Regions from separate parts of the Photobacterium piscicola genome, predicted to be linked through region 1. Evidence: predicted binding sites of a transcription regulator. Region 1 holds the regulator's gene; the other holds the start of a gene.
The links. The regulator PurR, encoded in region 1, represses purine synthesis genes. The targets are predictions, from matches to a motif close to TNANGNAAACGTTTNCNTNA.
Positions count from the first base shown of each region.

Region 2: a site for PurR is predicted at 1,665-1,684, ahead of pyrD (quinone-dependent dihydroorotate dehydrogenase). Genes of this name have one in related genera too.

Region 1 covers NZ_CP175534.1:1,692,666-1,696,886, forward strand. Annotated here, with positions in the region: gene ACJZU6_RS08115 (carboxymuconolactone decarboxylase family protein) at 1-271, opposite strand, end outside; gene ACJZU6_RS08120 (TfoX/Sxy family DNA transformation protein) at 752-1,339, opposite strand; gene purR (HTH-type transcriptional repressor PurR) at 1,706-2,710, opposite strand; gene ACJZU6_RS08130 (heme ABC transporter ATP-binding protein) at 3,090-3,881, opposite strand; gene ACJZU6_RS08135 (iron ABC transporter permease) at 3,878-4,221, opposite strand, start outside.
Region 2 covers NZ_CP175534.1:1,901,218-1,905,438, reverse strand. Annotated here, with positions in the region: gene ACJZU6_RS09160 (cell division protein ZapC) at 1-270, opposite strand, end outside; gene pyrD (quinone-dependent dihydroorotate dehydrogenase) at 488-1,498, opposite strand; gene ACJZU6_RS09150 (DUF2835 domain-containing protein) at 2,000-2,218, opposite strand; gene pepN (aminopeptidase N) at 2,339-4,221, opposite strand, start outside.

The DNA of each region.
Region 1 (4,221 bases):
AGCGCTCTGCTAATTTCATGCCATTAGCGTCAACACAGAAAGCACAATCATTTAGTTGTGATACTCGTACACAGACTAATGAACGTATCACTGCATCAATCGGTGATTTTTTACGATCAAGGTAACCAAAGAACAAAGCCACTAACCAGAAAAGCACTGGTTTTTGTCCCCATAGTTTCGCGGGATTGAGAATATTGCCAAAATGGCGTTTTTGAAGCCATAGCAAAGGTTTGACCCATAATGAGAATGTTTTTTTGGTTAATATACGCAAGGTATGTCCTTATTAAATGAGAATCACATCGACTATTAAGTAGCAAGACCGAGGGAAGTGATATTGTATTTCATTTAATGACAAAAATTTTTATTATTCAAAAAATTATTAGATATAACAAAGAACAAATAACAATAATGAATGTATGAATTGTTACATTTTATGTGGTGAATGATGCTTTAGTGTGGTATTGGATAAATATTCGTTCAAGAACGTTAAAAATACGTTTTTATGAAGGATGTATCTATGATTTTCGATATAAAGAATAAACAGGATCTTGGATAACTATTTCTTCATGGAATGTGTATTTTTAATTGTGCTGTATAATTAATGTACACAGTAAGATGTGTTCAGAGGAAGTGCAGGTTCAAGTAAGGATAGTTTGGAAAGATTATATGCAGATATCGAATAAAATAAATTAAAGAGGCACTGAGCCTCTTTATTCTTAAGCGTCACTTAGCCAGTTGACGAATATATTTATTATAGTTTTGCGAGCAGTTCGTTACGTCTACTTTCTGGTATTACAGACCAATGTTGGCCATGTATAGCACCTTCTAGAGCCCATAATAATTCTAAACTTAATGATGCCTCTTGTGTTTTTTGTAATGCCTTATAGGCGTTGAGTGCACCAAGATCGTATAGTTGATCAATAGTTTGAATACCTGCTTTTTTGAGCATTCTTTCATTTGATAGGCGTAAGTTAGGTAAATCTTTTATCCTAGCTGGCGCGCAACATTCTTTTGCTTTTTTATCAGCAAGTGCTGCTTCAAGAGAATATTTAGCTTGCTCTATTATTTTTTCAGGTTCTTCCCACCATTCATCAAGAATTGCGTAATGTTTAGTTATTACAGGAAACCCACGTTTCTTATAGATGTACGGTTCTAATCCCGCTTGTTGAAACTCCTCTTCAGTTTTAGCGTTTGCTCTTAGGTGAAGTTTATTATTAACCACAAGTGCGAACATTGCTTCGCCTGCGAAAATACCAAAGCCACCAAATATAGAACGCGATTTAACATTACCTAAATGGTCTAATAATTTTAATGAGTTTTTTAATATTGGTTTATCCATACTTCTACTCGGTGAATAAATGAGTGTCACCTAACATTAAAGTAGTCGTAAATTGACTTATTATTAAAGTTATTTACGAGAGAATTTTCCTACTCTAAATCATCCATGTATCACTTTATAAATAATATTATCAATATAGAAGTATTATTTATAATTTGTAAGTCTTTTGCTTACTATTATATGTATTTACAAGACCTATTATATTCGATCTTTTAAAAAGGTAAGTTTTAATATTAATTAAAGCTGATGAATCTGTGAGTTTGTTCATGTTTTTGAGAATAAGATATTTTTTGTAGGATCATCGAGCGAAATTCATTAGCTATAAAAAAGCCAATAAAAATATTGGCTCAATCAAAAGGGGGCGTGTTAGCGTAAATCCTTTACTGACTTGCGCTCAACGATGGCTGGCGTCATTTCAAAGATTTGAGGTTCATGATCTTTGTTCTTCATGCGTTCCATTAAAATCTTAATGGCGGTTTTACCTAAACGACGCTTTGGCTGATGGATAGTTGTTAATGGTGGCGCGAAGTAAGGCGCAAGATCAATATTGTCGTAGCCAATAATTGAAATATCACCAGGAACGCGTAACCCTGCTTGTTCAAAAGTACTGATCAGTGCCATTGCCATAATATCATTGAAACAGAAAATGGCGGTTGGGCGATCTGTCATTGCAATATACTTCTCAGCAGCTTCAACGGCTGAATCACACTCAAAGTCACCTTCAAGAATCCAGTTTTCGTTAACTGCTAAGTTTGCTTCTGCCATTGCTTTATTAAAGCCTTTTAGACGTTCACGACACGTTGATTTATCGTTGTGGCCTGATAAACAACCGATACGGCTATGACCATGATCGATAAAATACTTAGTCGCAATGTAGCCACCTTGCTCAGCATTATCCTGAATTTTATCAGTATGTGGGCTTTCTGGACCCCAATCCATCACTACCATTGGTAGGTCTTTTTGACGCTCAAGTAAATCCAGTAATTTCTGATCAAGATCAGAACACATTACCAATAAGCCATCGACACGCTTTTCTGCAAGCATGCGCAAATAATCATATTGCTTAGAAAGGTTACCTTCAGTGTTACATAAAATGAGCGTGTAACCTTCACGGTAGCAATACTCTTCAACACCATGTACAACCTCAGCAAAAAAAGGGTTGGTTGACTTAGTGACTAGCATGCCAATTGTACGGGTTGTATTACATTTTAGGCTACGCGCAACAGCACTTGGTGCGTAGTTAAGCTCTTCAACAGCAGCAAGTACTTTTTTCTGTGTTGCTTCTGCGACAAAGCGCGTTTTATTGATCACGTGTGAAACTGTTGTAGTTGAAACGCCAGCCATACGTGCAACATCTTTAATGGTTGCCATATTTATTCTTCTAATAATGGGTGCTAGAGATGTTTCTAGCTAATCGTGAGGTACCAAATTGAGTAATTACTGAGATGAATATAATTCAATGTTTTTCGGTAAAGTCTCTCGTTAATTATTCAATTTGGCACCAATAATGTGTCTACTGCATACTTAAATAGTATTAACACTAAAAGCCGCATTTATTCGCGGCTTTATAATTATTGCATATTTTTCAAGTGTAATCGCTTGCGTTCACATTTTACTGAGTGTTACGCGTAGTGCAACGTTTCAATTGTCTGGGAGTAAATTATTTGATAACTATCAACAAAAAATCGTAAATTTCAGTAATTTTACTGAAATTTACAAGAGATAATCAAAAAGACGATGAACTTTAATACTAGGATAGTAGATAAGGATAACCATGAACAGGGTGGGGATGTACGGAAATGTTCCAACCGTAGACATTGTTAATTATTTCAGGCTGTAATGCTTGCCATGGTGATCCATCGGCTTGAATCTTACCGTGTTGAATAATGACCATACGTTGAGCATATTGCGCAGCTAAGTTGAGATCATGTAATACGATGATAACCGCGGCACCTTTTGCTGCCATGGTTTGTGCCATTTGTAGCGTTTTATGCTGGTGGGCGAGATCTAAGGCAGATGTTGGCTCATCTAACATTAGAATACATTTATCATCAGCTTGACTGAGTTGTGTTAGCACGCGTGCGAAATGGATTCGTTGTTTTTCACCCCCTGATAACGTGGGATATAAGCGTGGTGCAAGATGAAGAACATCAGTATTACGCATGGTTGTGAGGGTGATATCGTCAATTTCTTGGCGTGACAAACATAGCGGCATAGTGCCAAGTTCAACCACTTCTTTACAGGTAAAGGCGAAAGACAGCGAACTGTGTTGCGGTAAAATACCTAAATGGCACGCCAATTCAGATCGTTGCCAATCTTCAATATCGCGATTAAAAAATGTAACCTGCCCATTTTCAGGTGTCATTTCACCGCAGAGTATTTTAAGTAACGTGCTTTTTCCTGCGCCATTAGGCCCAAGTAGCGCCGTTATTTCACCCGCTTTTATATCAATATTAAAGTCATCTAATAATACTTTTCCTGCCAATGTTAATTGCAAATCACGTGCCGAAATGACAGTTGGGCGTGCAGAGGTTACCGTCATGCGATTCTGCCTTTTTGTTTATTCAATAGATAAATGAAGAATGGAGCGCCTAAAATAGCGGTAATAATACCAACGGGGAGTTCTTGTGGTGCAAACGCACTACGCGCGATCATATCTGCGACAAGTAAAATTAAAGCACCTAGAATAGCTGAGATTGGCAATAATGTTTTATGATTAGGGCCTGAAATCATGCGCCCTAAATGGGGGATCACCAGACCAATAAAGCCAATAGGACCTGTAATAGCAACGGTAATCCCCACACCAGCAGCACATACAATAATTAAACTGCGCTTTAGATGTTGAACATCCACTCCCATATGGCGGGCTTCAGCTTCTCCTA
Region 2 (4,221 bases), 210 kb from region 1:
TTTTTGAAAACGATACGTTGCTACGGCATTTAGTGCCAGTTCAGACTTACGCGCTTCAGATAGTGATAACTCATCCATCCCTTCTTTAAACGCTTGGTAAGCAGCAACATCGGTTACCGTAAAGACTTGCTTTAATGTTGATCTAGCTTCTTCAACTAATTTTTTTGTTGGTATAGAAACACAAAATAATAATTCATTGCCAAGATCGAGCATCAATGTATTGCGCTTTATATCAAACCGCCAGTGCCAAGAATTGTTTGGAGTTAGCATGGATCCCTCGCTCTCTTACTCTGTATCAACGATTATAGATAAAATTTTACGTCACAGATGACAAATTAAAAGGGGAAAAATGATGACAATATTTCATCATTAATTATGTAGTTTTATTAATTTTTTAATTTGTAGATATAAAAAAGCCAAATTGAATGCATGATCCAATTTGGCTTATCAATAAATATCGTATGATGGATGGGCTTAGCTGTTTATATTAAAGGCCGTTAACAATGTCTTTTACTAAACGTGGACCATGGTAAATAAAGCCAGTATAAACTTGAACCAATTGCGCACCAGCTTGGATTTTTTCACGAGCAGACATTGCAGAATCAATACCCCCCACACCAATAATCGGTAATGCACCATTCAACGCAATTGCCATTTTACGAATAACGTCAGTACTCTTATTTTGTAATGGACGGCCACTTAAGCCTCCCATTTCATCACAATGATCCATACCTTCAACTAAGGTACGATCTAATGTGGTATTAGTACCAATAACGCCATCAATATTATTGCGAATGAGTGATTCACAAACTTGAACAATTTCTTGATCATCAAGATCAGGGGCGATCTTAAGTGCTAGCGGTACATACTTGCCATGTAATTCAGCTAGCTCAGTTTGTTTGTGTTTTAGCTGTGATAATAAATCATCTAATGCTTCGCCATATTGTAGCGAACGTAATCCTGGTGTGTTTGGTGATGAGATGTTGACGGCAATATAACCTGCATACTGATAAACTTTTTCCATGCAGATTAAATAGTCTTCAGCACCCTTTTCAATCGGTGTATCTTTATTCTTACCGATATTAATACCAATCACACCGTCATAAGTCGACTTCTTAACATTCTCAACTAAATTATCGACACCGAGGTTATTAAAACCAAAACGGTTAATAATACCTTCAGCAGGAATCAAGCGGAATAAACGCGGCTTATCATTACCCGACTGAGGGCGAGGTGTTACAGTACCAACTTCAACAAAACCAAATCCCATTGCGCCAAATGCATCAATACATTCGCCATTCTTATCTAGGCCAGCCGCTAGACCGACAGGATTTTTAAACGTAATACCCATAACTTCAACAGGACGCTCAGGAACATGTTGACGATAAAAGAGATCAAGTGGAGTACCAGTAAAGCGAGAAAAATTCTGAATAGCGAGGTCGTGTGCTTTTTCTGCATCCAACTGGAAAATAGCGGATCGTGCGATGCGATATAACATTATAACTCCATTAAAAATCCCGTATAAACGGGGTGGTATTATTCACAGTTATAAGGCTAAATACAATCCCTATTCATTTGATTATTATCAATAAAACATGGACTTATATTTTATATCAATATTTACAATGGCTTATGAGTGGCATTAATTTCAAATAATTATCATCAAAAGCAAACGTTTTCGTTAGCTCAAGTAAAACGCACTATCTAGTAACATTTGAAGCACACAATAATATTAACTGATACATTCTATTTACACTAAAAGTAAACAAATATACTTTTTATTTTAATAAGGTGTAGACGAAAGATTGAGTAAACGGTTAACCACAAACGTGTATTTCCTTACTTTTCATTTTTGCTATTATTTATTTTTTTCATTTAAACAAATAAGATTAATGATGGCATTTGATGCAGTGAGAACAATGACCTCTTTGTGAAATAGCATGCAATAATATTATTTCCATTCGTTATTTGTCGCTATTAAAAATAGGTAAAACCACAGTTAAAGGCGTTCGATAGCCTCAAGTTTATTATCACTGTTAACGACGACACGAAATTTCCCTGTAATACCTGCATGAGTTAAAAAACCTCGCAACCTTACCGCAGGAAGTTGGAGTTTTAAGCCAGTATCAGTTAAAACCACCACACTACTGGTGGCACCTGAATAATGTTGCAGAAAAAGAGTGTAACTAATATTAATGGTAAACGTAAAACTGCGCATCGCTAATCCCCCATTCGTTGTTATATAAAATCTTTAAAACAATAAGATAAAATAAAAGCCAGTGACTATTATCAATCAGTCACTGGCTTTCGCTTACACTCACGTTAAAACATCAATCACTTATTTTTGAACAAGTGTCTTTTGGACTTTTTCAAACAAGTCTTTAGCCAAATTATCCATCGCGGCTAACTTTTCAAGTTGCTCACGCATCAGTTGTTGACGGTTAGCATCGTATTGGCGAAGTTTAAGTAAAGGCTCAATCAAACGTGCCGCTACTTGTGGATTGCTGGTGTTTAGAATCGTTAATATTTCAGTTAAAAACGCATAACCTGAACCATCTTTAGCATGGAAATGTACTGGGTTATTAGCACTAAAACCTGCAACTAAACTACGAGTACGGTTAGGATTTTTCAAGCTAAATGTAGGATGATTCATTGTCTGACGCACATTTTCTAATGCATCTGCCGCAGGATTAGTGCCTTGCAGCATAAACCACTTATCCATCACCAAGCCATCATGACTCCACTTATCACTGAAATCAGCCATTTGCTCTGCACGACAATCAAGTTGCGCATTATTGGCTGCTGACATTGCGGCCATCGTATCTGTCATGTTGTCAGCTGCTTTATATTGTGCTGCAACTAATGCATTACCTTGTGCGGTATATGCCAAGTATGACAAACATTTATTACGCAGTGCGCGTTGTGCCATTGCCGCATGATCTAAGCTATAGCTACCTTGCGTTAAGCTATGATAAATCGCACTAAACTCATCTTCCATTTCAGAAGCAAGTAACTGGGTAAATGCACCTACAACCTGATTGATCGCATCAACGTCAACAGTTGTATACCAACCTGCAATTTCATTTTCACTTGGCAGTGTTAGCATTTCAGCAATAAAAGCAGGATCAAGATTTTCATCCAGTAATGCACCACGGAACGCATCAATAACAGCGTCAGGTAACGTTACACTGTGACCTTGTTGTACTTGGGCTACATTTTGACGAATATATTTCGCTAATAGCATTTGTCCCGCATCCCAACGAGCAAATTCATTCGATGCATTAACCATTAAGAAAATCAACTCATCATCAGTGTAATCATATTCTAAGATCACAGGTGCTGAGAATTCACGTAACATCGAAATGACAGGCTGCTCTGCGATATTCTCAAATACAAATGTTTGCTCTGCTTCTTTTACATCAAGTACATTATGTACTGTTTCACCATTGATTTGTAAGGCAATCACTTCACCTTTACTATTGTATAATTCAATATCAAACGGAATATGCAGTGGTTGCTTTTCAACTTGCTCGGCTGTTGGTGGGGTTTGCTGCTTAATAGTGACAGCGTAACTCTTCGCTGATGCATCATAAGCGGTTGATACACTAACGACCGGTGTACCTGCTTGACTGTACCAACGACGGAAACGGCTTAAATCAATCCCAGAAGCATCTTCCATTGCTTGTGCAAAATCATCACAGGTTGCTGCTGTACCATCATGGCGGTCAAAGTATAGCTTCATGCCCGCTTGGAAATTTGCTTCACCCAATAAAGTATGTAGCATACGGATCACTTCACTGCCCTTTTCATACACAGTTAATGTGTAGAAGTTATTCATTTGAATGACTTTTTCAGGACGAATTGGATGAGACATTGGGCCACGATCTTCAGCAAATTGTGGACCACGAACAATACGCACATTGGCAATACGGTTAACAGGTCGAGAGCCTAAATCTGAAGAAAACTCTTGATCACGGAAAACGGTTAGGCCTTCTTTTAAACTTAATTGAAACCAATCACGACAAGTAACACGGTTACCTGTCCAGTTATGAAAATACTCATGACCAATCACTGCTTCAATACCTTGATAGTCAGTATCTGTTGCGGTATTTGGATTTGCTAATACAAACTTAGAGTTAAAGACATTGAGACCTTTATTCTCCATTGCACCCATATTAAAGAAATCAACCGCCACAATCATGTAAATATCTAGATCGTATT